2 regions of the Acetobacterium sp. K1/6 genome follow, and region 2 is predicted to be linked to the other one. Evidence: predicted binding sites of a transcription regulator. Region 2 holds the regulator's gene; the other holds the start of a gene.

Region 1 (15,115 bases), on a different contig from region 2:
GTTTAAAACCTATTATGCCCTGGGAACGAATTGTGTCAAGTTGGTGGATACGCTTGTCGGTAAAACCGGAATTGATCTGATCAAGATCAATGGCATTATTACCCCCGGTGCCTATCTGGATTATCTGGATCGTCTTTATGACCGGGGCGATTCCATTGTGGTTTCCCGTACCCTGTATCAGGACATTGAAAATAAGAGGGAAAAGGAAATAGCAGTTAGTCCGGCCTAGAACGCTCAGCTTTTACTGGGGCCATTAAAGCAGCTTGAAATGATTGTGGTTGTACTCAATGATCCCGTCTTTTTGAAGTTTGGAAAGAACCCGGGATAGGGCACTGCGGTCGACACATAAAAAATCAGCTAATTCATTGCGCGTAAAGGGAATCTCAAAAGCGAGGTTCCCTTTTTTTTCGGCCTGTAACGACAGATAGGAGAGTACCTTGTCTTGAATAGTCCGCCGCGATAACAACTGGTTTTTACTGCTGAGGAGGATGTTCTTTCGGGCGAGTATCTTCAGTAGATTCTCAATCAGGTGATTGTGAAACACACAGGAGTTAGGACAGGTATTAATAATCCGTTCGATCCCCAGAAACATGACAGCTGTGTTGGTTTTTGCCAGTACCGTGACGGGGCTTTCTTTAATACCGGCACTGGCAAAGGCTTCGCCAAAAATATGGCTGGGACTTAGTTCCGTGAGAATGGATCGATTACCGTAATAATCCTCTTGAATAACTTGGACTTCTCCCGATAAAATAACCCCCACAGTGGTTACCGGCTGGCCAGTCAGTAAAATAATCTCCCCCCGGTCATAATTTTTTTCTTCACCACCCAGGCACTTTAGCATGGCTTCCAGGTTTTCGTCGATGCCATCGAATAATTTAACTTTTCTTAAAACATCTAAATTTTTATTCATAATTATCCTTTGTGTTGCATATGCAACGGTAGTTTTGGGTAAATTATATTATGATTGGTTCAAGAAATCAATACCAAATTCCAAGGAGGAAAATAAGATGATCCGAAAAATAATTACAATAGATGAGAATAAGTGCAACGGCTGTGGATTATGTGCAGAAGCCTGCCATGAAGGCGCAATTGGAATGGTTGACGGCGTGGCCAAATTACTACGTGACGACTATTGCGACGGATTGGGAGATTGTCTGCCAAGTTGTCCCACCGGAGCGATAACCTTTGTGGAACGGGAAGCGGCAGCTTATGACGAAGCCGCGGTCTTAGAAAATATGAAAAAAAAGGAAACGACACAAAATAGTGGCGCGAAAAAAGCAGGCGGATGTCCGGGAACCCAGGCAAAAACCATTGTCCGAGAAACGATAGCGACCGATGACGGACCGGAACCACTGCCATGCGGATGCCCCGGCTCATCTTCTAAGGCCATTGTTCGGGAAACCGTGGCTGCGGAGAAACCAGCACCAACTGAAGCGCTCGAATCACAACTTAGACAATGGCCGGTTCAAATTAAGCTGGCACCGGTTAATGCCCCTTATTTCAATGGTGCCCACTTGTTGATTGCGGCAGATTGTACCGCCTATGCCTATGCTGATTTTCATAATCGCTTTATCAAAAATAAAATTACCTTAATCGGTTGTCCAAAACTAGATGCCGTTGACTATGCGGATAAGCTGACTGAAATATTAAAACGTAATGAGATTAAAAGCGTTACTGTCGTCCGAATGGAAGTTCCCTGTTGCGGAGGGATTACTGCAGCAGTTACCACGGCACTTAAGGATTCAGGAAAAATGATTCCATGGCAGGTATTGACCGTCACTACTGATGGAAAAGTATTGGAGAATGATTAAAGAAGCATGATAGCGATTTATTGTCTTAGGCGAAGAAAAATTAAGATAAGCGCTTAGGTATCAATTCCTGGCAGTAAGCTTGGCTAAAAAAGTGTCCTGTAATTATTCGTCCCCAAAATACAGCCATATCCAAAATTTTTGTGGATATGGCTCTTTTTAGTTTACAAATGCAAAATTTAAGTAGCTTCAGCGATCGAAAATAAAATGCATTACAAGTATTTAGAGCGTGGATAAAGTGCAAAAAAATACAGCATTTATCATGGTTTCGTAAACCTTTGCAGAAAACAGAAAAAAATAATTTATAAAGGCTTTAATTTGCTCATTAAGCGATAAAGTTCTGTTGTAAAATCAGAATGATTATGTTATGATAACCCTGTCGATACATATATATACAAGTTGACAAAATACGAATTTTTCCTGTTGATAAATCAGTGGGTATAACTTACACTGAAAAGAGAAAATTGACCGGAGAAACGATAATGGAGGAAACATTATGGCTTTTAATATTGCAGTTGCGGGTAAGGGTGGCGTTGGTAAAACAAGTCTTACCGGTATGCTTATTGAATATTTAGTTGCAGAAGGTCTGGGTCCAATTTTAGCAGTGGATGCCGATGCCAATGCAAACCTTAACGAAGTACTGGGGGAAGAAGTGGAACTTTCCATTGGTGAGATTAAAGAAGAAGTAAATCATGCCGAAATGGATGGGGTACCATTGCCTCCAGGTGTGACAAAAACAGACTTTTTGAGACTTCGGTTAAATCAGGCCGTTGCCGAAGGAAATGGTTATGATCTTCTGGTTATGGGTCGCAGCCAGGGTGCTGGTTGTTATTGTTATGTTAACGGAATCTTAAAAACTCAGCTTGATATGCTGGCAGGTAACTATCAATATATTATCGTTGATAATGAAGCGGGGATGGAACATCTAAGCCGGGGAACGCTCGGTCGAATTGATATGCTTATTCTTGTCAGCGACTGTTCCCGTCGTGGGATTCAGGCTGTTGGCCGAATCAAAGAGTTGGTTTCTGAACTTAAACTGAAAGTACCAGTGATTAAGCTGATCGTCAACCGCGCCCCAGATGGCGTTTTAAACGAAGGAACAGCCGAAGAAATTAAAAACCAGGGTCTTGATCTTATTGGTGTTGTGCCATTAGATCAGAATGTGTTTGAATTTGATGCTTATGGCAAACCGTTGGTTGATTTACCATCTGATTCACCAGCCAAGGTTGCGCTACGCGATATTGTCAACAAACTTGAACTGATCAAAAACGGCAAAAAATAAATGCCTGATTAAGGCTCTTAAGACTTATTGACAAATGGATTAAGTAGCACCGACAATTGTTATATCTAAAGAGATTATCAATTGATCGGTGCAGACGTTTGTCGAGAAACATGGGGCTGTTTGGCAGCCCTTTTAGACGGAAACTGCGGAAAAGGGGAGGTTGTTATATGAATAAGGTGCGATTTAATATTAAAGGAAAAAGATCGGTTGATTTAATCGCGAGCGACGGAGAAAATTTACTAGAAGCCGCCAGAAGAGCTGGTGTTATGATTGATTCACCGTGTAGCGGAAACGTGACCTGCGGTAAATGCAAGGTTAAAATAGAGTCGGGTCAGGTTAAAACAGAAAAATCCCGGCATATTTCTGAAGCAGAAATGGCCCAGGGGATCGTACTTTCATGTAATTCAACCATCATAGAAGATATCGAGGTGGAAGTACCGGATTTAGCGTCTTCTTTTGTAAACGAAATGCAGATCACCGATCTGTCGGTCAATGAGAATAGAAATATTAAATACGTACGCAAGAAAATGATCAAAGAAGGAATGACCAATGCCAGCCGACTCTGGTCTGAGATCATCAAGTTGCCGTGTCCCAGCATTGAAGATAACAGTGCTGATGAAGATCGTCTAAAGCTTTATTTTAAGCAGCAATTAGGCTATGAAGATATTGCCATCAGTTTAAATGTCATCAAGAAACTGCCAGATGCTTTTAGAAAGAATGATTTTTTGATCGAAGTCGTTTATTTAAAACGCCGGGAAGTGGCTGAAATTCTGGATGTCAAACCGGCAAACAGTGAAAAATCGGTTCTGTACGGGATTGCTCTGGATATTGGGACAACTTCGGTGTCGGCTTGTCTGGTCGATATGAATACCAATGAGATTTTAACAAAGGCTTCAATGGGGAATGCCCAGGTTAAATATGGGGCGGATGTTATCAACCGAATTGTTTATTCAGAAAAACCTGGTGGCTTGGAAAAACTGCGCCGTGCCATAGTTGATGAGAGCATCAATAACCTTATTGAAAAACTGGTCAATACCATTGGCATCAGCAAAGAAGATATTTATGAGGTCTGTGCGGCCGGAAATACGACCATGAACCACTTGCTGTTGGGGCTTAATCCGGACTATTTAAGACGGGAACCATTTATTCCGGCCATTAATGACATCCCCGAAATGAAATGTGCAGAATTAGGGATTACTGTTAATCCGGAAGGAAAAATATATTTAGCACCTTCGGTTGCCAGTTACGTAGGCGGCGATATTACCGCCGGTGTTTTTGCGGTACCCGTTTGGATGCGGGAAGATTTCACCATGCTGGTGGATCTGGGAACAAACGGCGAAATTGTCTTTGGAAATAAAGATTTTCTGATGACCTGCGCCTGTTCAGCCGGACCTGCTTTTGAAGGCGGTGAAATTAGCTGCGGTACCCGGGCTGTGCCTGGAGCGATTGAGCAAGTTACTATCAATGACGGAGACTTAAGGCCTTTTTATAATACCATTGGTCAGGTTAGCCCGGTGGGAATTTGTGGTTCAGGGATCATCGACTTAATTTGCGAGATGAAACGAACGGGTATAATCAATGGAAAAGGCCGAATGGAACGGGATCTGAATCATCCTCGAATCAAGTTTGATGAATACGGCATCGGTCAGTATTATCTCTACTCCAAAGAATTGGATAATGGTTCTAAAGATGTATATATTACGGAAATTGACATTGACAGTTTTATCAAGGCAAAAGGAGCGGTCTTCTCCGCGATCTATATTTTAATGGAAAGTCTGGATATGTCCATTGATGTTCTGGAAAATATCTATGTCGCCGGGGGCATCGGTACCAATCTGGATATTACCAATGCTATCGCCCTGGGGATGTTGCCAGATATCCCGGTGGAGAAATATTACTACATCGGTAACAGCTCAATGCAGGGATGTTACCTGGCATTGACCCTCAGTGAAGGAAAAGACAAGATTCGGGAGATTTCTCAGAATATGACGTATATGGAATTAAGTGTCCACCCAACTTATATGGATGAGTTCATATCAGCCTGTTTTATCCCCCATACCAATATGAATTTATTTCCTTCCCTGGAAAACTGAAAATAGGAGATTTTTAAATGGAAAATACGTTACGGGATGAAACCGCAATTGAAGAAAAAAGAAAAGATAAAATACCCTTCGAACACTACAAGGGCTTGTTAAAGGACCTTAATCCCCAGATGATTGCGGCTAACAGTACCTGTCCTTATAATGAAAAAGATAATTTTTTCACAGTCACCCTGATGGGAACGCCATATAAGGTGACCTATCCTCAGGGTGATGTGACTGATATGGACAGCCGGGATTTTGATAATTATAAACTCAAAACCATGATTTTACGGTATTTGATTAATGCTAAAGGGGTTAAGGCCACCGGCGAAAACATCGCCTATCGGGATGTTTCCGGTGGGAATGTCTACTATCCCTGTTTTGAAGGGCGTTGTTTAAAACGTTTTGCCTTTACCTTTAATTACAATCTTGACGGTTTAAAAAAGGCCATGGCTGTTCTAAAAGCAGAGCCGCAAAGTATTGGTGATCTTTCATGGCGTTTTGAAGTCATTAATAATATGTTTATGACTGCTATTCTCTGGATTGGGGATGATGAATTCCCACCGGAAGCGCAAATATTATTTGATGCTAATTTCCCCAGTGCCTTCAGTGCTGAGGATATGGCCGTAATGGGTGATATTTTTATTCCGGCATTAAAAGAACTCAGCAAGAAATAATGAAACAATCAAAGATACTAAATATTGATCCCCATTTTTCGGAAAGTAGTTATATCATCAACCGGGATTTATTTAAAAATTTTGATCCTGTTGCGATGAGTCAAAAGTCTCTTTGTCCCTTCGATCCGAAAAATGGGCGGTTTGAAATAATGGTCCTGGGTGAATCCTATTTTGTACTTCATCCCAGCGGTCTGGTTTTGAATGCCCGAGAGGAAGAATTTGATAATTACTCGGTCAAAATTTTTATTCTTCGCTACTTAATGAATGCCAACGGAAAAGAAGCAACCAACGAATGGATCAGCTTTAAAGAATTTCCGGATGGGCCCATTTATTATTCGAATTTTCATAAACGCTGTATTCAAGTTTTTGCGCAAATTGGCAATGAGAGGCCGGAACAGCTTAAACACTATATGAGCCTGCAAAAAGCTAAGACCTATGGTAAGGGTGATCTTTCCTGGCAGTTTACGGTGACACCGGGGGTTGATCTCATCTGGATTTTATGGTTTGGCGATGATGAGTTTGAAGCAGAGGCTCAAATATTATTTGACAAAAAATTAACAGACGTCTTTAATATTAAGGATTTGGCAATTTTAGGCGATGTTTTGATGATTTCGCTGAAAACCTTTACGCTCTCTTTAGACTCTAAAAAAAATTAGGATAAATTTTAGAAAAATGCCGAAAAATAATTGACAAACTTTTAACTAATAGTGTACAATCTGTGTATACTTATATATACAGGTAAAAAGCTGTAAAATATGTAATGGTTTTAATTTGGTTTTAAAGTGTGAAGCTTTGAAATAAATATTTTGAAAAAAGGTAACAGGTTAGGAGGAAACAAAAAAATGCCATACAAAAAAGCAGAACAAAAATTTAGTGGCAAGATCAACGCATGTGAGATAGGTGTAGGAGATGCAGCTATCAGCATTGGCGGAGAAAACTCATTACCATTTTTAGGTACTGAAGGCTTCAAAACCGCAGTTGGAATCGCAATCTCTGACACAACCGATGAATGGTCAGATTGCTTTGGAACAATTTACGGTGACGATCTTAAAAACCCAGCGGCTTTGGCAAAAGCAGCAGTAGAAAAATCAGGTGCGGACTTCTTGTTAATTAAACTTGAAAGTGCTGATCCAAACGGTGCTGACAATTCAGTCGAAAACTGTGTCGCGACAGCGGTAGCTGTAGAAGCGGCAATTAGCGTACCTTTAGTTGTAGAAGGATGTAAAAACGCAGACAAAGATGCTAAGTTACTGGAAAAAGTTGCTCAAGCTCTTGAAGGAAAAAATGTGGTTTTATTTTCTGCTGTAGAAGACAATTACAAGACAATCGGTGCTGCCGGCGGAATGGCTTACGGACAAAAAGTAGCCGCAGAATCCTCAGTTGATATCAACCTTGCAAAACAATTAAATATCTTATTAACACAATTAGGTGTTAAAGGAAAAGATATTCTGATGGATGTTGGTTCAGCAGCTGTAGGCTATGGCTTTGAGTATGTTGCATCAACCATGGATCGTATTCGTTTAGCTGGCCTAGGTCAAAATGATGAAAGTTTACAAATGCCAATTATGACTAATATTTCTGGTGAAGCGTGGGGCGTTAAAGAAGCGGTTTCCACCCTTGAAGATGCACCGGAATGGGGCGATCAGGAAGCACGCGGGGTTGGTATGGAAGTATCAACAGCGGCAGCTTGTGTTGTTGGCGGATCAAACGCAATCATCGTAAGACATCCAGAATCAGTTAAGGCGATCAAAAGCTTAGTTGCTGGAATCATAGGTTAGGAAAGGAAGGCGAATACAAATGGCAGTAAAAGGTTTAGATATTTTTAAACTCACTCCTAAGACAAACTGTAAAGAGTGTGGTTTCCCAACATGTATGGCTTTCTCTATGAAAGCAGCTACTGGTGCTGTACCCATCGAAAAATGTCCATACATTTCAGAAGAGTCCAAAGAATTATTATCAGAAGCAACAGCTCCACCAATGAAAACTATCAAAGTTGGCGCTGGCGAAACTGAAAAAGCGCTTGGTGGCGAAACAGTCTTATTCAGACATGAAAAAACATTGGTTAACAAAAACTTATTTGCAGTTGAATTATCAGATGCAATGAGTGACGCTGATGTGGATGCGATTTGTGCTACATTACAAAAGGTAAACTATGACCGTATCGGCGAAATGATGTCGGTTGAAGTTGTCGCCGTACGTTTTGTTTCTGATGCAGCTAAATTTGCGGCTTTAGTTAAAAAAGTTGCAGATTGCGGAAAAATTCCAATGATCGTTACTGTTGATGCTGAAGTAGCAAAAGCAGCGGTTGCAGGTGCTGGCGCTGGCGCTATCATCATGGGCGCAACCAAAGATAACGCAGCAGCGATGGTAGACGTAGCTAAGGCTGCAGATGCTGTTCTTGGTGTTTCTGCAGACAGTATCGAAGCACTACACGACTTAGTTGAAGCAATTGAAAAAATGGGCTATAAAAAACTGGTATTAAACGTAGGCGAAACTTCCATTAAAGAAGCTTACGCAAATGCAGTTGATATTCGTACCGCAGCAATCAAAGGCAATGACCGAACATTTGGCTATCCTTCAGTCGTGTTTGCCAACAAACTGGCAACTGGCGATATCAACCTACAAATTGCTCTGGCATCGGCTTTTGTTCTGCGATATGGTTCCATTATTGTTATGGAAGAAATGGACTTTAACGCTGCATTGCCGCTGTTTGGTTTAAGACAAAACATCTTTACCGATCCTCAAAAACCAATGCGTGTTGAACCGAAGGTTTATGAATTTAACAAACCAACCGGTAATGATCCTGTTTTAGTTACTGTTGACTTTGCATTATCTTATTTTGTTGTTGCTGGTGAAATTGAACGATCTAAGGTTCCTGCCTACCTGGCAATTCCAGATGCAGGTGGTTACTCTGTTCTGACCGCTTGGGCTGCTGGTAAATTTGGATCAAGCGTTATTGCTAACTTCATTAAAGAAAACAACGTTGCCGATGTAACGACATCTCGTAAGTTAATCTTACCTGGTAAAGTTGCCGTTCTTCAGGGCGATCTAGCTGAATTACTACCTGAATGGGAAGTAATCGTTGGACCAAACGAAGCAATGCAATTACCGAAGTTCTTAAGAGACATGCAAGCATAATATCAATCTGTGCTCGGGACTCATCCCGAGCGCACCTAAATATTTTTTCAATTTGAAAGGGGAACAATATGTCAAAATTTATGGTTATTGGTGAAAGAATTCACTGTATCTCTCCTGCAATTCGTCAGGCTTTCGCAGATAGAAACCCTGAGCCAATTCTTTTAAGAGCAAAAGAACAATTAGAAGCGGGCGCAGACTACTTGGATTTAAACATCGGACCGGCTGAAAGAGGCGGCGAAGAATTAATGCAGTGGGGTGTTAAATTGCTCCAGGAAAACTTCGATAATGTGCCATTAGCGCTTGATACAGCGAACATGAAAGCGATCGAAGCGGGAATCCAGGTTTATAACCGATCAAAAGGAAAACCAATTGTAAACTCTGCAGATGCAGGCGACCGTATTGAATATGTCGATTTAGCAGCAGCTAATGATGCTATGGTAATCGCTCTTTGCTCTAAAGAAGGTGTACCAGGAAATAATGACGAACGTATTGCTTACTGTTCAGAATTATTAGAACGTGGTATGGAACGTGGTATGGAACCAACAGATTTATTGTTTGATCCATTATTCATTGTAATCAAAGGAATGCAAGATCAATTAGTTGATGTTTTAGAAGCAATCCAAATGATCACTGACATGGGCTTGTTAACAACTGGTGGATTAAGTAATGTATCCAACGGTGCACCAAAACATATTCGTCCATTATTAGACTGTGCTGTTTTAGCAATGGCTATGCAATGTGGATTCAGTTCTGCAATCGTTAATCCATGCGACAAACGATTAAGAGAAACAATCGTAGCTTGCGATATTATCAAAAATAATATCCTTTATGCAGATTCAGTACTTGAGTTCTAGAAATACCTTTTTAAATTAGAAAAACAGGTATTTGAAAATACTCACAAAAAAAAGCCCCCGACCACAATTCATCACTTGCCGCACAAGATAAGATGAAGGTCAGGAGCAAACAACTATGTATAATGTATCACTCACCTACATTGTATAACATTTAACAATGTTTGTAAAGGGGATTTTGATTATTTTTTTAGATATGACGAAACTTTTTACAAATGCGTAAAAAATAACTATTATACGAAACGGGTGCGTTGATATAAATTATAAAATTTAGAGAGGTAGAAAAAATATGAGCAATGAAATTTTAAACTACGATAAGGTCGCTGAAGCTTCCCTTGCGAAAGCTCAGAGAGATGGCGCAGAAACAATGTGGGATCGCCGTGCAGCCCAAAAAACCCAATGTGGTTTTGGAGAAGCAGGGGTATGTTGCCGAATTTGTGCAATGGGTCCATGTCGAGTAAGTCCAGTACCCGGAAAAGGTGCTGAAAGAGGTATTTGTGGAGCTAATGCTGACACAATTGTTGCAAGAAACTTTGCCAGAATGGTAGCCGCAGGTACATCTGCTCACTCGGATCATGCCCGTGATATCGTTCATGCAATGCATCATGCTAAAGCTGAAGGTCCTTTCAAAATTCGTGACGAGGCAAAGTTACGACGAATCGCGAAAGAATGGGATGTAGTTGATGCTGATACCAAAGAAACATACGCATTGGCACACGAAATGGCTGAATTAGCCCTGGAAGAATTTGGAAAACCTTTTGGAACTCTACGCTTCTTAAAACGAGCACCACAAGCGCGTCAGGATGTTTGGGCAAGAGAAGGTATTGAACCAAGAGCAATTGACCAGGAAGTAGTAACTTTACTCCACTCTACTCATATGGGTTGTGCTGCAGATTACGAAAGTATCTTCCGACGTGGGATGAGAACTGGTATGTCTGATGGATGGGGCGGTTCCATGATTGGTACCGAATTCTCTGATATTCTTTACGGAACACCAACTGCTCGTGCTTCATCTTCTAACTTAGGTGTAATTGATGCTGAAATGGTAAATATCCTGATCCATGGTCATGATCCTAACCTTTCTGAAATGTTAGTATTAGCAGCTCAAGATCCAGCAATGGTTGAAATGGCTAAATCTGTTGGTGCCAAAGGCATTAACATCGTTGGGATGTGCTGTACAGGTAATGAAATGACCATGAGACATGGTATTAAAATTGCCGGAAACTTCTACCAACAAGAAATGTGTATCATTACTGGTGCAATGGAAGCTGTAGTTGTTGACGTTCAATGTATTTTCCCGGCTCTTCCAGAACTGGCTAAAACATACCATACCCGATTCATCAGTACATCACAAAAAGCTAAAATCGCTGGCGATTTATACATCGAATTCTCAGAAGCAACCGGTTTGGAAAATGCTGCCGAAATCGTTAAAATTGCAATTGAAAACTTCCCAAATCGAGATGCTTCCAAAGTAGAAATTCCAGACATCAAACAAGATACCCTGGTTGGTTACTCTGTTGAAACCATCATCGATCATTTGGACAAAGTTGTTAACTCTCAATTAGAAGATAAACTGGGAACTGTTAAACCATTAACCGACGTTATCTATGCCGGTGTTATCCGTGGGGCTGCTGGTGTTGTTGGTTGTAACAATCCTAAACAACAACATGACTATGCTCATATTACTGTAATGGAAGAACTAATCAAACGTGATGTAATCTGTGTTGTTACAGGTTGTGCCGCTCAAGCTGCTGCTAAAGCCGGTTTATTAACATTAGAGGCAAAAGAAAAATGTGGCCGTGGTCTGCTAGAAGTTTGTGAACGTGTAAACATTCCACCAGTTCTTCATATGGGTTCTTGTGTAGATATCAGCCGTATCCTTCACTTAGTAAACCTATGTGCAGATTTAAAAGGAATCGATCCAGCCTTATTACCTGTAGTCGGTATCGCACCAGAATGGATGTCAGAAAAAGCGGTTGCGATTGCTAACTATGTAGTTGGTTCTGGGATCAATACTTACCTGGGTGTTATTCCACAAGTATTGGGATCACCAAACTTTACAAAATTAATGACTGAAGATGTTCAGGAATTTATTGGCGCTCACTTCGTATTTGAAAAAGACCCAATTGTCATGGTTGATAAAATCATGGAAGATTTAGAAGCAAAACGTACTGGATTAGGTATCTAATTTATAAAAGATAGACAGGTGATAAAATGAAAATAGCATTAACAGGAAAAGGCGGGGTTGGAAAAACAACCATCTCAGCAAGTTTAAGCCGATATTTCGCCGATGAAGGATTTAATGTGTTAACAGTTGATGCTGACCCCGATGCCAATCTTGGTCTTGCCTTGGGTATGACTGACGAAATGATTGCCAGTATTGTTCCTATTTCAGAAATGAAAGACATGATCGAAGAACGTACAGCGGCCGATACCGGTTCATTTGGCTCAATGTTTAAAATGAATCCAGAGGTCGCCGATATTCCCGAACGCTACGCCAAAGAATTTAATGGCGTCAAACTCTTAACCATGGGAACGGTTGATACTGGGGGATCAGGCTGTGTCTGTCCCGAGCATGTATTGCTAAAAATGCTGATGAGCCATCTGGTACTTTACCAAAAAGATGTGGTCATCATGGATATGGAAGCAGGCATCGAACATTTGGGTCGAGGTACTGCCGGTGCAGTTGACGCTTTTATTGTCGTCGTCGAACCGGGAGTCCGTAGTATTCAGACGTTTCATAAAGTTAAATCCATGGCAATGGATATCGGTGTAAAACAGGTTTATGTTATTGGAAACAAAATCCGGAATGACGGAGATATCGCCTTTATAAAAGAAAAAGTCGGAGACGAAAACATCATTGGTTTTTTATATTACCGGGATGCCATTTCGGAATCGGATCGCAACAATCAATCGCCCTATGATGATCCTGAGATGAAGGAAGATATTGCTGTTCTCGGCAAAAGCATTCTGGCGATTGTAGAAGAAAAAAAGAAGTAATTACGAGTACACGTACAACAACAAAAATCTAATGTTAATTGAACTAATCTAAGGAGGAAAAAGTCCATATGAATATGAATCTTTTTGATATAATTTACGACGGCCAAGCTCAGTACCTACAACGTGCTGAAGAAATGGTAGCCAAAGTCGTTGCTGAAAAGGGAAAAGAAACCCCAGTGAAATTCCCAGGTACTGCCTATGGTTTACCTTGTATTTATGCCATCACAGGCAAAAAAATTACCAATGTAGGTGAACTGGAAGATGCGTTAGCACTGACTAAAGAACATATTAACAGAACTAACTATCTGGCGGAAGCCTTAGATGCTGGAACAGCTGCGGCAATGTGTGCAGAAATTATTGAAGCAATTAAATATGTTTATGAAGAACTTCCATACGAAGGTCGTCACGTCGAAGATTTAAATACTACTGATGCCCGTTGTTTAGGACATCTCACCGATGCTGAGGTTCGTAGCTTCGGGGTTGCACTTGTAACCGAAGACATCCCAGGGGTTGCGGTTATTATCGGCGAATGTAAAGATGCTGAAATGTTGGCAACGATCGTTAAAGATTACCAGGGCAAAGGTTTATTAACCTTTATGGTTGGTAAAGTTATCGATCAGGCTATCGAACAAAAAATTAAAATGGGTATCGACCTTCGTGTTATTCCTTTGGGATACGAAATTGAATCTGTTATCCACGTTGTATCGGTTGCAATTCGTGCCAGCTTAATCTTTGGTGCGACACCTCCAGGCGACTTCCTGGCTCACAGAACTTATACAAAAAACCGTGTTAAAGCGTTTGTAAATGTATTTGGACCATGGGATAACAAAATTATTGCTGCCGGTGCTGCTGCCATCGAATTAGGCTTCCCAGCAATCACAGAAACCTATATCAATGAAGTACCAACCTTATTATTAAATCAACCAGACAACAGCAAAGTTGTTGCTACTTCTTTAGAAGCTCGTGGCATCAAAATCAAAGTTACTGAAATCGACTGTCCAGTTGCTGTTTCTTCAGCATTTGAAGGTGAACGTGTTCGTAAAGATACTATGTTTGCTGAATTCGGCGGAAACAAAACTGAATGTTGGGAACTTGTAACAACTGGTGATTTAGCCGAAATGGAAGATCACAAAATTACAGTTGTCGGACCAGATATCGATGACGCGATGTTCGCAGGCAAAGACGTTGTACGTTTACCTATGGGTGTTGTTGTTAAAGTTGCTGGTAAGCAAATGCAAAAAGATTTCGAAACCGTACTTGAAAGACGTATCCATTACTTCACAAACTATATTGAAGGTGCAATGCATGTTGGACAAAGAAATATTGCTTGGATCCGTTTAACCAAAGAAGCATTTGAAAAAGGTTTCCGTTTAAAACATATCGGTGAAGTTTTATACGCAAAAATGCGTTCTGACTTTGACAAGGTTGTTGATAAATGTGAAGTTACCATCTACACCAATGCTGAAGACGTAAAACGACTTGGCGAAGAATTAGTTAAACCAATCTATGCAGAACGTGATGAACGAATGGGTTCTTTAACTGATGAAAGTGTTGATGAATTCTACACCTGTTTATTATGTCAATCATTTGCTCCAAGCCACGTTTGTGTTGTTACACCAGAACGTTTAGGTCTTTGTGGTGCAGTGTCCTGGTTGGATGCTAAAGCTACTAAAGAACTTGATCCAATGGGACCAAACCAACCAATCGTTAAAGGTACAGCAACTGACGAACGTCTTGGAACATGGGATTCTGTAAATGAAGTAGTAGCTCAAACTTCACAAGGTGCAGTTGAAAAAGTTACACTTTACTCAATTCTTGAAGATCCAATGACCTCTTGTGGTTGTTTCGAATGTATCTGTGGTATTATGCCAGAAGCTAACGGTGTTATCATTGTAAACCGTGAGTTCCCTGACACTTCTCCAGTAGGTATGACTTTCGGTGAATTAGCATCTATGACAGGTGGTGGGGTTCAAACTCCAGGTTTCATGGGTCATGGTCGATTCCTGATCGGTTCTAAAAAATTCATGTCAGCTGAAGGCGGTTTATCACGAATCGTTTGGATGCCAAAAGAATTAAAAGACGATGTTGCAGAACGTTTAAATAAAGCAGTAAAAGAAATGACTGGCATTGAAAACTTCGCAGACATGGTTTGTGATGAAACAATTGCCAGTGATTCAGAAGCAGTATTAGAATTCTTAGAATCAAAAGGACATCCAGCCTTGGCGATGGATCCAATTATGTAATTAAATTTGACTTAAGTCGAATTTTGTAACATGCC
Region 2 (15,115 bases):
GAAGAAGCTGAGATCATTGAAGTCATCGACCACCATCGCGTGGCAGAAATACAAACCGCCACACCTCTCTATCTTCGCATCGAACCGGTTGGCTGTACGGCAACCATCGTGGCAAAAATGTACCATGAAAATAAGATCCCGATCCCTCGTGTGATGGCGGGTCTGATGCTCAGCGCCATTATCTCTGATACGCTACTGTTTAATTCACCCACCTGCACCAAAGAGGATCGGACAATCGCCCGGAAATTGGCTAAAATGCTTGCGATTGACATTAAAAGCTACGGTGAAAAAATGCTCGTGGCCGGTAGTAATTTAAAAGAAATGCACCCTTTTGAAATCCTATCCACTGACCGGAAACTCTTTACCATGGGATCCTATAAAATTGGGGTATCTCAAATTAACACTGGGGATTTCCGGGGAATATTTAATAAATTGGATGGGGTTCTACTGGAAATGAATAAATTGTGTGAGGAAGAACACCTGGATCTGACCCTTTTAATGGTCACCGACATTATCTTAGGAGGAACCGAGTTGATCATCGCCGGGGACGCTAAAAATCTTGCTCAGCTGGCGTTCGGTTTCCAACCCGGGGAATTCAGTAAATACATGAATGGCGTTTTTTCGAGAAAAAAACAGATCGTTCCGCCATTGATGAACGCCTCAGCTTATTAGTACCAGTACTGAACAAACACTGGATAGGCACTGACTACAGATACTATGAAAATTGGTGATGATGATGCAAAACAATAAATTTAAAACTGGTAGCGCTTTTCGCCTTGGCAATTTTATCCTGGCCGCTGCCTTGATACCGCTTTTATTAACCGGATGCGTGGAAAAAGAGCTGATTAACGATCCCACAACCGGTGCAATTATGCCTACTAAAAATTTAGAAGCCCTGATCGACGGCCAGTATACAGCCACGACAAGCTACTATGATGGTAGAGGTTACGCTCAACAATTAAATATTTTCATCAAGAACGGCCTCATTACCAAGGTGAATTTTCAAGAAATTGATCGAAGTAAAACTGATCGCTTGGCTGTGGATGGCCCCGATAAAACCTGGCCAAATTTAGTTGTAACGAATTTAAGTAGCCTTTACCTCCGGCTTTATAACGAACTGATATCTTCTCAAAACCCTGATGAAATAGATGCTATCTCTGGGGCGACCCAAACATCTGAACGCTATGTAAAATTAGCAAAGAAAATTTTTGCTCAAGCTAAAAAAGGTGATCAAGAACCAATAAAAATTGATACCCTTGATACCTACACGATCATCACCCCACCCGATCACGATGGCTATCAAGGGGTCCTGGAAGCCACTTTTAATGGTTCAACTTTGACTGCTCTTAATTACGATGAAATTATAACCGAAGACGGAAAATCAAAACGCAAATCAACTGATTCTCCGGAAAACGCAGATTTTAATGCTTTATTTGACACAATAACTCAAACGGCAGTCAATAATCAATCCTTGGAATCAGCATTTCCTGCCAATGATGCAATCCATGAGAAAGCCAAATACGAGGAGTGTCTGCGACTACTAAGAGAAGCGAGATCGCCCTTTTGATGCCTTACCAATTTAAATTTTATTACTTAAATTCAACTGAAATTCTTGACAAATGTTAAAGCTGTGTTATAATAAAGCAATGGCCAGTGCATTTATGCCAACAATTCTAAGCTGAAAGAAGGTGAAAATAATGGAAAATAATACTTTTGGTACTCGATTAAAGGCGTTGCGAATTTCTAAACGACTTACTCAGGAAAATTTTGCCAATCTTTTCTATCTTAACAAAAGCTCTATCTCTAAATATGAAAAAGATAAGAATTTACCGGAAAACCAATTACTGATTAAGATCGCTGATTTTTTTGAAGTTTCTGTTGACTATTTATTATGCAGAACCGACCAGCCAAAACTTTTACCAAGCAATCCCAAACCGATGACCTGTGAAGAATTTTTAAAATCTTACGTGTTTTCCAACGAAGAAGTTGATTCTTTTTCTTCTTACTTCTCTTTCCCTGAAAGCTACAAGCAGGAAGTTCTTGATTTTATTAATTTTAAGAGTTCCAGCGGGAAGTAATTAAAAACGATGAAAATTATGTTTACATAGCTTGTTATAAATAAAAGAAACACGGAATCCGTGTTTCTTTTTTAGTTATTTTTTTATTTCACGCAAAAATATAAAGAGTCTGATCGTCAATCAAACTCTTACTATTCTTAGCTCGTCGTTACTCGCCCAGCAGATAGGTTAAGGTAAACAAACTATCTGTAATATTTACATTTTCGACAACAACATCACTGGGGACATCCAAGTCCAATGGACTAAAATTAAGAATCCCTTTCACCCCTAATTCGGTTACCTGAGTCGCCACCTTCTGGCCCACCTCCCGGGGTACGCACAAAATAGCAATATCGATTTCATTGGACTTTACAAAAGCATCAAGTTCTTCCATATGTTTTACAACAACACTACCAACGACAGTCCCAACCATGAGTGGATCAACATCAAAGACACCCTTTAGGATGACACCTTCCCGCCTGAAGCGTTCATAATTGGCTATGGCATGACCCATATTTCCAGCACCGATAATAATGCAGTTATATTCACTATCAAGACCAAGAATCTCCTTGATCGCTTCCTTTAATTCTCCCACGTTATAGCCATAACCTTGCTGACCATAACCTCCGAAGGAATTTAAATCCTGCCTGATTTGAGAAGCTGTCAGTCCCATTAAACTTGCTAGTTCTCGGGATGATATTTTTTCGATATCATTGAGCTGTAAATCACTTAAATATTGGTAATACTTTGGCAACCGTTTAACAACGGTCATAGAAACTTTTTTTGAGAAGCGATGCATGATAACTTCTCCTTTCTTTCGGATAATGATTAATTATATCAATATGTATCAATTACGTCAAATTATTCATTTTAATTTGTGGATTTTTTTGATAGAATAGTAAAAGTGAACCTAAAATAACTGAACTAAAACGAAAACAGGTGAAATAATGTTAATCAATATAGAAAATTTGCATTTTAGTTATGGCATCCATGAAATTTTTAATAAACTCAATCTTTCCATTAACGAAAAAAAGCAAATCGGTCTGGTCGGCCGAAATGGCACCGGGAAATCAACCCTCTTAAAACTGATTACCGGAGAATTGATTCCTGACACCGGGCGAATCAGTATAAAAAACGGACTATCGATCAGCTATTTATCCCAGGAATCCAATGTCGCCGAAAATACCACGCTGCTTGAAATGCTTACCGATGTTTTTAAACCGCTGATCGAGATGGAAAAGCGAATCAAACAGATCGGTGATGCCATTACGCGCGCTTCTGGTGAGGATCAGGAAAAACTGATGCTGGAGTTTGGGGAGCTTCAGGAAAGCTTTGCCAAAAATCATGGCTACGAATACCCCAGTCGCATCCGCGGGGTTATCAATGGCCTGGGCTTTAAGGCAGAAGACCAGAACAAAGCCTTCTCAATGCTCAGCGGCGGTGAAAAAACGCGGGCTACTCTGGGTCAGATTCTGCTTCAGGAACCGCAACTGCTCTTACTCGACGAACCGACCAACTACTTAGACATCGATGCGCTGCAATGGCTGGAACAATACCTGAAGAATTACCCCGGAACCTTTATCATCGTGTCCCATGACCGCTATTTCATTGACAAGGTATGTACCTCCATTATCGAAGTGACGCAGAAAAATGTTAAGGAATATCATGGCAATTATACCCAATACGCCGTTAAAAAACGTCAGGATCTGATGGAACAAAACCACCAATATCAGCAACAAATGAAAGAAATCAAACACCAGCAGGAAGTCATTGATCGGTTTCGGGCCTATAACTCCATTAAAAGCTCTAAACGGGCTTCCAGCCGGGAAAAGGCCTTAAACAAAATTGAGCTACTCGATAAAGTCGAAACTACTCATAACAGCCATTTTAGCTTTATTCCCCGGGTTAAAAGTGGCAATGATGTTTTAGCGGTAACCGGGCTCAAGAAATCCTTTGATAATCGTCTGCTTTTTCAAAATATGAATTTCGAAATTCATCGCGGCGACAAAATCGGTATTATCGGACCCAATGGCGCTGGTAAAACGACCCTCTTTCGCATCTTGCAAGAAAAACTGGCCGCTGATGCTGGTGAAATTCGCCGGGGTCAAAAAGTTCATATCGGCTATTTCGATCAGGAGCATCAGGATCTAAAGAAATTCTACAACGAAAATCTTTTAGAAGCGCTGTGGGATGTTGATTCAAAATTGACTGAAGGCGAACTGCGAAATATCCTGGCAGCCTTTTTATTTGTGGGTGACGAGGTCTTCAAACCAATCAACACCCTATCTGGCGGTGAAAAGGCACGATTGCTACTGGCCCGTCTGATGATCTCCCAATCGAACTTCCTGCTGATGGATGAGCCCACCAATCATATCGACATGGATACCAAGGAAATTCTTGAAAGTGCCTTGAGCCAATATGAAGGAACCCTACTATTTATCTCGCATGATCGATATTTTCTTAACCGGATCTCAACACAGATCTACCAATTTTCTGCCGATGGTATGGAAATCCATCTGGGCAACTATGACGACTATGTAAAACATAAGACCGATGCTTCCGAACGGGAAGCGGTTATTGCGGCTGAAAACAAAACCGTTCCAACTAAAACACAACAGAAAACGGATCGCAAGAAACAAAAAGAAGAAGAAGCCAGAATGCGGCTCTTAAAGAAAAAAGTTAAAGAAATCGAAGAAGACATTCTAACAACGGAACAAAAAATCGAGTCCATTGAAGCCGCGATGTGTGCCCCGGATTTCTACGATAATCTCACCCTGGCAGCAGAAATCAATCTCACCTATGAAGCGCATAAGCAACAGCTGTCTGAACTGACTGATTCCTGGGAGATCGCCCTGATGGCTCTGGAAAACGAGTAAACTTTAATGTACAACTGTGATTTTGTAAAATACTTTAAAAAATTTTGGAGGAAACAATGAAACTAACAACGAATGAAAAAAGAGTCTTAAATACCCTGTTTAAAGATGTTAAAGGCACCACCAGAAATACTATGCTGATTGCCCTGTACGCCGCTAAACCAACTGATGACGAATCCCCAGATGCCCAGTCAATGATCACCCTGCTTAACGGTCTGATTGTCAAACTGGCTGAATTGGAACAACCAGAAATGGAAGTACTTTTTGCTGGTATCCCCTACGATGTTGACTAAACGGTTCTAAATCCTTAAAAATAAAAGGCAGCCTCGAAATGAGACTGCCTTTTATTTTATTTAAATCGATTAATCGTATTGATGTAGCCTTAAGGCTTACATCATTGGCATTCCGCCCATACCGCCTGGCATTCCGCCCATACCGGCATCTTCGCTAGGAAGATCGGCAACTGCTACTTCAGTCGTCAAGAACATTGCCGAAACACTGGCTGCGTTTTGAATCGCAGAACGGGTTACCTTGGTTGGGTCAATGATTCCAGCCTGGAACATATCAACAAACTCACCTTTAGCAGCGTCATAACCAACGCCAACTTTTTTACCAGCCATTTGCGAAACAATAACAGAGCCTTCAAGACCAGCATTATCAGCAATTTGACGCATTGGTTCTTCGATTGCCCGACGGATAATGTAAGCGCCAGTTTTTTCGTCGCCTTCGAGGGTTTCAATTAAAGCATCAACTTTTGGAATCGCATTGATATAAGCAGTACCACCACCGGATACAACGCCTTCTTCAACCGCTGCTCGAGTCGCATTCAAGGCGTCTTCAATTCGATATTTGATTTCTTTAAGTTCAGTTTCGGTGGCTGCACCAACCTGAATAACCGCTACGCCACCAGATAATTTAGCCAAACGTTCCTGTAATTTCTCTTTATCATATTCTGAAGAAGTTTCTGGAATCTGCGCTTTGATCTGACGAATTCGTTCGGCCACCGCGTCTTTGTTTCCGCTACCTTCAACAATAATAGTATCTTCTTTATCAACTTTAACCTGACGGGCACGACCTAATTGTTCGATGGTGGTAGTTTTAAGTTCCAGACCCAGTTCATCCGAAATAACTTCGCCACCCGTTAATGCCGCAATATCAGCCAACATTGCTTTACGTCGGTCGCCAAAGCCGGGTGCTTTTACAGCGACACAGTTAAAGGTTCCTCGTAATTTATTAACAACCAATGTTGCTAATGCTTCGCCCTCGACATCTTCCGCAATGATTAACAGTTTGCTGCCAGATTGAACGATTTGTTCCAGAATCGGTAAAATTTCTTGAATATTTGTAATTTTTTTGTCTGTGATTAAGATATATGGATTATCAAGGATGGCAACCATTTTTTCGGTATCCGTTGCCATGTAGGCTGATAAGTAACCACGGTCAAATTGCATCCCTTCGGTAAATTCCAGTTCAGTACCCATGCCTTTGCCTTCTTCAACTGTGATAACACCGTCATCACCAACTTTATCCATGGCTTCGGAAATCAGTTTACCAATTTCAGCATCAGCTGCCGAAATGGATGCAACCTGAGCGATTGCTTCTTTGCTTTCGATTTTTTTGCTGTTTGCTTTTAATTCTTCAACAACAGCCACAACTGCTTTTTCAATTCCTTTTTTGAGGACCATTGGATTTGCACCGGCAACAACATTACGGTTACCTTCTCGAACAATTGCCTGAGCCAATAAGGTGGCTGTGGTTGTTCCATCACCAGCAACGTCATTCGTTTTGGTAGCGACTTCTTTAACCAGCTGAGCACCCATGTTTTCAAAGGCATCTTCCAGTTCAATTTCTTTGGCAATGGTTACCCCATCATTGGTGATGGTTGGTGAACCATATGATTTTGCTAAAATAACATTTCTTCCTTTTGGTCCTAATGTTACCTTAACGGTGTTTGCTAATTTGTCTACACCAGCGATCAGTGATTCTCTGGCATCTTCACGAAACTTTATTTCTTTAGCCATATTATTTTCCTCCTGTTTTTCTAAATTTTATTATTCTACGATTGCTAAAATATCAGCTTGACGGATGATTAAAAACTCTTCATCGCCAATTTTCACTTCATTACCGGAGTATTTGGAATAGATAACTTCATCATCTACCTTAACATCCAATGGCACTTTTTTACCATCAATAATTTCTCCAGTTCCAACTGCAACTACCTTACCCTGCTGTGGTTTTTCCTGGGCAGATCCTGGTAAAACAATTCCACCTAAAGTTTTTACTTCTTCAGCTTTAACTTTAATAACTACTTTGTCACCTAAAGGTCTTAAACTCATTTTTTCCTCCATTTGATTATATTGGGTACCTTGTACCTTTTTTTCTTTTATTAGCACTCATTCATCCTGAGTGCTAATAGTATTTTAAATGATTTGCAGATTGATTGCAAGTGTTTTTTCCCTTTTTGTTGATCTTAATTTTTTTTAAGATTGTTTTAATTTTTAAAGAGGATACAGTTCTCTTTATATAAATGCGTTTACCCTTTTAACTTAAGCATTCTTCCCTGACTCGTTTCATTACCGGGTACCAATTTTTAAACCTGGAATGCCATTAAGACTCAGGTCACTTTCTTTCCCATTGATATAATTATAATAAGCCATGGAACCGATCATGGCGGCATTATCGGTGCAGAGAATGGGATCAGGATAGAACAGGGTCATGCCTGCTGCTACTGCTGCCTGCCCCATCATTTCACGCAATAGCGAATTGCAGGATACCCCTCCGGCCATACAGATGGTCTTCATACCAATGCTTTTGGCGCAGGCGATGGTTTTGCTCACTAACACCTCGATAACAGCCATCTGGAAAGAAGCCGCCACATCATTGGGATTGATCGCTTCGGTTTTCATTTTTTTGCCATTGAGATAATTAAGCACCGCTGATTTTAAGCCACTAAAGCTAAAATCATACTGGGTTTTATCGAGCATCACCCGCGGAAAAGGGATCGCGTCGGGGTTGCCATTTTTTGCCGCCGCATCAATGGCCGGACCGCCAGGATATCCCAGCCCCAAAACTCGGGAAATTTTATCAAAGGCTTCCCCGGCGGCATCATCAATGGTTCGTCCCAAAACCTTAAAGGTCTGGTAATCTTCCACTAATACCAGATGACTGTGGCCACCAGATACTACCAATGTCAGAAAGGGCGGTGTAAGCTCTGGATACTGCAGAAAATTAGCCGCAATGTGACCTTCGATATGGTGTACGCCAATCAGCGGTTTTCCCAGACTGTAAGCCATCGCTTTTGCCGTTGAGAGACCAATTAGCAGTGCCCCCACCAAACCTGGACCGTTGGTCACGGCAATGGCATCCATCTCAGCCAGGGTCAGCCGGCTTTCTTCCAGGGCTTCATCGATGATATAAGGCAGTTTGGTCACGTGATTGCGAGAAGCAATCTCCGGCACTACGCCCCCATATTTTTGATGAATATCAATTTGGGAATAAATCCGATTGGTCAGTATTTTTCGACCATCTTCTACAATGGCCACAGATGTTTCATCACAGGACGTCTCAATGCTAAGAATTTTCATGTTTACCTCGATTAAATTTACAATTTATTTGTTCGTGTTTGTTTAAATAACACCAGCCCCGTTGTGAGGGTCGTCAGCCCCAGAGGTACCAGGATGTAGGCGACCATTCGACCGATCATGGTAAAGAAAAAAGGCTCGGGTACAATCCAGATGAGTCGGTCAGTTGATGGATCCATAATCCATAAGTCGTTCGAAAAAAACAACTGATGAAAAAGAATGAACGTGTCGCTAAAATTAAAAATAAAGCATGCGCCAATAATCAGAAAGATTACCATAAAAATGGTCGATCCATAAAATAAAGCCTTGAGTATGGCCTTCTTGTTGTATTTTAAAAGAATCACAAAGGCTATCAGTGCCAGACTCATCGCCGCGTTTCGAAGGCCAAGAAAGAATAACAGCAGATCTCTGACATCATCCATATGGGTGATTTCTTTCTCGTTGAAAACAGACACATAATCCACTACGTTTTTGGCGTTTTCCGGAGCCAAACGGGCTTTGATGTCAAAATCCTGCCGGTTTCCTTTTAAGTAGCTGATCATTTCTGTGACCACCAACTCCATATCCGGGGGATAAACACCAGTGTTTTTAGTGACCTGATTCTTTTCCATCTGGTCCATATAAAACGCTTTGTCAAAGACTGCCACTTCAATGCCGCTGATAAAAATTATTACTGGAAACAAAATTCCCAGCAACACCGAAAATATTTTAATGCTTTTATTCAAGTCCATACCTCCACATGATGATTGCGTCCATTCCCAGGCCATAGTAATCTTTACGTCGACCCTCCCGGGTAAACTTATTTTTTAAATAAAAATTAAGGGCCGGCTGATTATCCCCTCTTACTTCCAGGGTCATTCCCACACAGCCTTTCTCTTGTGCCAGAGCAAGCATCGCATTCATAATGCTTTGCCCAACCCCGATCTGTCGATAAGCTTCTAGCACCGCAATATTAGTTATGTGCGCTTCGTCAATTACCTGCCAAAAACCGCCAAACCCTATAATTTCGCCGTCCGCTTCGGCCACAATATAATTTGAGAGACAGTTTTTTATTTCGGCATGATAGGAATCCTGGGTCCAATTATGTAAAAAACAAGCCTGATCCACCTTAAAAACCCCAGGGACATCCTGGGACCTCATTAAACGATAGCGGACCATCATTTTTTATGCTCTTCGGCGTAGGAAGGCCGGATGTAAAAGGGTTCCACTTCCAGATAATGGCTGGTTTCGCCTTTTAATGCTCGCTCCAAGACCAGGGCACCCGCTGATGACGCCCGATTCATGTTGAGATAATTAGGTACCAGCCGGGCGGTTGGAAGGGCTTCTTGCAGGATTTGTGAAAACCGCGGTAAGCCATCACCCAAAAAATAGATGGTCTCATTTCTCGCTTTTAAAAAAGCAATGAGATCATCAATTTCCATCACCGCATCGGCCATATCCCGAACCAGCTGGTCGTCCTCAAAATGGAAAACCCCGGTATAGGTCTGGTTTCTCTGGGCATCCAGGAGCGGACAAATCAGACCCTTGGCAAAGGGAATATTCATCGCCAGGGCTTCCAGGGTGGACACCCCGACCACCGGTTTATTGAGGGCCTGGGCAAATCCCTTAACAGTAGCCATGCCAATACGCAGCCCGGTAAAAGAACCCGGACCGGAAACAATGCCGAAAACATCAATATCCGCTATGGAAAGCCCCCCATCACTGAGCAAATGATCAATAGCAATCATCAGTTTCTCCGAGTGTTTTTTTTGATGATTAATAATCATTTCGCCAACTAATTTTTCTTCATCTAATATGGCAACCGATGCCACAATGGTCGATGTATCAATGGTGAGTGTATTCATTTTTTATCTTTCCTTCTCAAATTATATTATCATTAAACTTTTGAAAATCCTTCTATTTTACAAAGAGAAGGTACCGATCATCACTTATTAGTGATCGGCACGCTTTCTCATTAAATTTCTTTATTTCTTTTTAAGCTTTGCGAGTGCAGTCAACTCTTTATCAATTTGTTTTAGTTTTTCGTCGGAGAAAAACTCGTCGGGAAGTAATTTCTGAGCCTTATCAAAACAGATCCCCATTTTGATAGCCATCTGCAGATAGTCACTTTCAAAAGTTTCATCGCCAAAATAATTTCTTAAAATCTTCATGACATCGTCATCGTCGACCAGCTCCCGTACTTTAGAGTGGATGCAGAGGTACTCTTCATCATGGCCGCCAAACAGACTTTTGAAAAAGCCCTTTTTCTTTTCAGTGCAATTAACCAATTTTTCAAAGGTAATCCCCACCAAGGACTCATCTGAATTGACCAGTTCAATAATCTTATCAATACACTCCTCAGTAAATATCCCATTAGAAAACTCGACTAACTTACGCAACGGGGTGTTGGCTAACATGGTCATAAAAAAATCGTCTTCTCTATTATGGTCATTTCCCATAATCTCTTCAAAACCAGACAGCAATAGTTTTAGAATGGTTTGTCCCCGATCCGTTTTTTCAAAATCACTGAGATAGGATAACGGGTTAATGGGATGGATCAGATCTTTGGTAATCTGAACCGAATAAACAATTGGTAAGTCCCGACTGGATGACCCGATATAGATCTGGTGACTGCCTGACTCATGTTCCCAGGATTTGGTGGTGGGATTGTAGTAAGTAAAGTCACTGAGTCCCAGCTCAAAGCTTATCTCAGCCGAACGCCCTCCGGGGATAAAGACTTTCTTAAATCCACGGAGTTCCCGAATTGGACGAAGGATGGCCGTATCGGATTTTCCAGTATAAAGCTGTATGATCTCTTTGCCGTTCATCACGCCGGTATTGGTGACCTGACATTTAACCGTGACCGTTTTTTCGGCATCGATTGTCAGCTCGGATTCTTCGATCGGTTGATAGTCAAAATGGCTATAGCTAAGCCCAAATCCAAAGGGAAAACGGACCTTCTTTTTTGTAAAGTCGTAATAGCGGTACCCCACAAAAATACTCTCACCGTACACCACCTCATCGTGGATACCGGGAAAATTAATGTAAGCCGGGGTATCCTCCAAACGCATGGGAATGGTTTCTGCTAGTTTGCCACAAAAATTATTTTCTCCAACTAAGAGTTTAGCAATCGCATCACCACCACCCTGACCGCCTAAAAACATCTCAATGATGGCCTTGGGTTGGTGTTCCCAGCTCATATCCACAATGCCACCATTTTGAACAATTACCACTGTTTTAGGCTGAACCTTGCAGATCGCACCAATCAGATCAAGCTGTTTTTGAGGCAGCTTCAAGTGAGTACGGTCATAACCTTCTGACTCATCGTGATCCGGCAAGCCCACAAATAACAGGGCCATTTCCGAATTTTTTGCCACCTCCACCGCCTGTGCGGCCAGATGTTTTTGTTCTGCCACCTCATCATGGATATAACCCTGATGAGGAAATAATTGAATTTCACCTTTTACCAGTTTTTTAAGGTGTTCGTAAGGCGAATCGATATGATAAGGATTGATTTTCGAACTACCACTACCTTGATACCGAGGATCAAATGCCATACTACCGATAATCGCCAGTTTCTTTATCTTAGTCCCGTCAATCGGCAGAATGTGATCCTCGTTCTTTAGTAACACGATGCTCTCAACTGCCGCTAACTGGGCAATTTTATGGTGGCCTTGAGGTTCAATTTCTGTCGGTGTGGCATAGTTCCTGCGATTTTCCTGAGCCAGAAACGAAAACCGAATCAACCGTTCCACCATTTCATTTAAAACCGTAATCTTAAGCTTGCCTTCTTTAACCCGATTAAATATTTTTTGGTTATTGACGCCACCATTACCAGGCATTTCCAGATCCAGTCCGGCGAACACGCCTCTGACCCGGTCATAGACAGCGCCCCAATCGGACATGACGATCCCTTCAAACCCCCACTCCTTCCTGAGCAGTTGGGTCAGAAAATAATTACTCTGGGAGACAAACTTGCCATTGATACTATTATAGGAACACATCACCGCCATTGGTTTACCTTCTTTTACAGCAATCTCAAAAGGTTTTAAGTAAATTTCCCGCAGCGTCCGAATATCAATTTTTTCATCCACCGTCATACGCCGGGTTTCCTGATTGTTGGCCAGAAAATGCTTGACCGTGGTTCCCACACCATGCTCCTTAGCTCCAATAATAAAACTTTTTCCCAAGCGACCAGACAATAACGGGTCTTCCGAAAAATACTCAAAGTTCCGACCGCAAAGAGGCGATCGTTTGATATTAATTCCTGGTCCTAGTATCAGATCGACACCCATTGCTCTGGCCTCCAGGGCGATGGTTCTGGCCACAAACTCAAGTAGCCCTTCATCCCAGGAACAGGCGGTAAGAACTGCTGGAGGAAAACAGGTAGCAGGTCTTCCCTGAGGTATTCCCAAGGTTCCCTCCGTTTCAACTACGCGCATACCATGGGGGCCATCAGCCATGAACACTGGCTCGATGCCGTACTTTGAGTAACTCATCGTTTCCCAGTCAGTTCGGCCCGAACAAAGCGAGACCATTTCTTCCAGACTCATATTTCTTCGTATTTTTTTAATTAATCCTTCATCCATAATTACAACATCTCCTTAATGGATTAACTAGATTTATTAACGTTATGCTTTCTTTTTACGCATTGCCAAAGATTTTTTAGCACAGGCATCAACCGCCGAAATGATGGCATCTCTAAAACCTTTAGCCTCCAGAACCCGAACGGCTTCAATGGTAGTTCCACCAGGCGTACAGATCTGATCTTTTAATTTTCCCGGATGCTCGCCGGACTCAAGAACCAGTTTAGCAGCACCATAAACTGCCTGAGCTGACAGCCGATAGGCCTGATCACGGGGGAAACCATGAAGTACTCCCCCATCAGCCATGGCCTCGATGAGCAGCATCGTATAAGCTGGTGCTGAGCTGGCAATCCCGGGGACCACATCCATCAGTTTTTCGCTAATGATTTCAGTCTTGCCAAAACTTTCAAAAATCGCGATAACATCCTGGATATCTTCTGGTGTCATGTGCCCATCCGGACAGAGGGTGGAATCGGATTCACCTACGAATGCCGGGGTGCTGGGCTGGGTTCTGATTACTTTTACATCCCGGCCCAAAAACTCCTTAATGTCTTCAAAACCAACGCCCACTGCAATAGAGATGATAATCACCGATGGTTTGATACTTCCGGCAATTTCCTCCAACACCTTAGAATACAAAAAAGGCTTCACTGCTAAAACCAGATAATCAGCTTGTTCCGCTACTGCCACATTGGATTTTTGAATGTTAACCCGATATTCTTTGGCTACCTGATCCCTTGCTTCAGAAGAGGGATCAAAGCATAAAATATTTTCCGGTAGAAACAATTCCCCTCTCACCAAACCACCAATCATGGCCTTTGCCATATTTCCGCAACCAATAAAACCAATTTTATTTTTCACTTTAACTCCTTATCATCTTATGCTAATGTACTGTTTGTAATCGACCGTTCGTTATCAAATCATTCTTTTACACACATCGACTGATCATAAACCGTTTTGCCGATTAATTTTTACATAATCTTTATACCCTCTATTTTAGACTTTAATTCAACCCAGTGCAAACCTAAAATAGAAAAACCCACTAATTCTTAAATTAATGGGTTGATCAGATAATTTTCGCTTATCTGTTTTTATAAATCTGCTTCGACAATTTCTTTGCTACCGTTATAGATCTTCGAGATGGTAAAGATGATCAATGCCACCCAAATAAATCCGAAACCAATGAGATCCACCATCGTGAAAACTTCTCCATAAAGAAATACCCCCAGAAACAGCATAATGGAAGGTGTGATATATTGAAAAAAGCCCAGTAGTGAAAAAGATATGTCCTGGACCCCTTTGGCATAAAGCAGTAGCGGAATCGCGGTAACAACCCCCGCCAAAACAGCCAATGCCGTCACCACCGGACTGCCAAGCGCTATCACACCTTGTCCCTGACTTTCAATATAAATCATCGCAACAAAGGCAAACGGTGCCACGACAGCCGTTTCCAGAATTAGTGAGACAATCGGGCTGGCATTAAGTTTCTTCTTAAAGACGCCATACAAGGCAAAGGTAAGTGCCAAAACGATGGCTACCACTGGAAATTTGCCGATTTTTAGGGTAATGAAGACAACTCCGACCAATGCGAGTAAGACTGACAGACTTTCCCATTTGTTAAAACGTTCCCCAAAGAATAGGGCACTGAATAATACCACTACCAGTGGGTTGATATAATAGCCCAGACTGGCATCAATGATAAAATTGGCATTCACAGCCCAGATATAGGTATACCAGTTAAGCGACACCATGATCCCACTGAGGATACAATAAATGAACCTTTTTCTATCTAATAGTACCGTTTTTATTTCTGGCCATTTTTTAATGATGGTAACAAAAATTACACAAAATATAAAAGACCAGAAAATGCGCGAAGCCAGGATATAAAGCGGTGACACTTCTTTGAGTGCCTTCCAATAAATCGGGAGGATTCCCCATAAAACATATGCCATCATGGCGCTGATAATACTCTTTTGCATGGTAGCCCTCCATATAAATTCTAAGTTGAGTTATTTAATTTTAGCTAAATTTGGCAATAT

The links. Region 2 encodes Rex, which represses fermentation and respiration genes when NADH is low (regulators of the CRP and FNR family bind a similar motif). Its sites were predicted from a motif close to ATTGTTAANNNNTTAACAAT; they were not measured.
Region 1: the regulator Rex is predicted to act here: its motif matches at 6,534-6,553, upstream of acsD (acetyl-CoA decarbonylase/synthase complex subunit delta).

The regions. Positions count from the first base shown of each region.
Region 1 is NZ_JAXQGA010000016.1:27,743-42,857, forward strand. It holds gene U2P91_RS13350 (MFS transporter) at 1-229, shown strand, start outside; gene U2P91_RS13355 (Crp/Fnr family transcriptional regulator) at 254-910, opposite strand; gene U2P91_RS13360 (ATP-binding protein) at 1,008-1,811, shown strand; gene U2P91_RS13365 (AAA family ATPase) at 2,305-3,090, shown strand; gene acsV (corrinoid activation/regeneration protein AcsV) at 3,258-5,183, shown strand; gene U2P91_RS13375 (DUF3786 domain-containing protein) at 5,201-5,848, shown strand; gene U2P91_RS13380 (DUF3786 domain-containing protein) at 5,848-6,504, shown strand; gene acsD (acetyl-CoA decarbonylase/synthase complex subunit delta) at 6,691-7,626, shown strand; gene acsC (acetyl-CoA decarbonylase/synthase complex subunit gamma) at 7,646-8,986, shown strand; gene acsE (carbon monoxide dehydrogenase/acetyl-CoA synthase methytransferase subunit) at 9,055-9,840, shown strand; gene cooS (anaerobic carbon-monoxide dehydrogenase catalytic subunit) at 10,127-12,025, shown strand; gene U2P91_RS13405 (AAA family ATPase) at 12,052-12,837, shown strand; gene acsB (acetyl-CoA decarbonylase/synthase complex subunit alpha/beta) at 12,912-15,080, shown strand.
Region 2 is NZ_JAXQGA010000001.1:154,714-169,828, forward strand. It holds gene U2P91_RS00730 (putative manganese-dependent inorganic diphosphatase) at 1-672, shown strand, start outside; gene U2P91_RS00735 (FMN-binding protein) at 737-1,567, shown strand; gene U2P91_RS00740 (helix-turn-helix domain-containing protein) at 1,698-2,078, shown strand; gene U2P91_RS00745 (redox-sensing transcriptional repressor Rex) at 2,227-2,856, opposite strand; gene abc-f (ribosomal protection-like ABC-F family protein) at 3,005-4,933, shown strand; gene U2P91_RS00755 (hypothetical protein) at 4,990-5,223, shown strand; gene groL (chaperonin GroEL) at 5,320-6,951, opposite strand; gene groES (co-chaperone GroES) at 6,982-7,266, opposite strand; gene tsaD (tRNA (adenosine(37)-N6)-threonylcarbamoyltransferase complex transferase subunit TsaD) at 7,504-8,514, opposite strand; gene U2P91_RS00775 (TIGR01906 family membrane protein) at 8,532-9,236, opposite strand; gene rimI (ribosomal protein S18-alanine N-acetyltransferase) at 9,229-9,672, opposite strand; gene tsaB (tRNA (adenosine(37)-N6)-threonylcarbamoyltransferase complex dimerization subunit type 1 TsaB) at 9,669-10,355, opposite strand; gene U2P91_RS00790 (glycoside hydrolase family 3 C-terminal domain-containing protein) at 10,476-13,079, opposite strand; gene proC (pyrroline-5-carboxylate reductase) at 13,122-13,937, opposite strand; gene rarD (EamA family transporter RarD) at 14,168-15,055, opposite strand; gene purD (phosphoribosylamine--glycine ligase) at 15,096-15,115, opposite strand, start outside.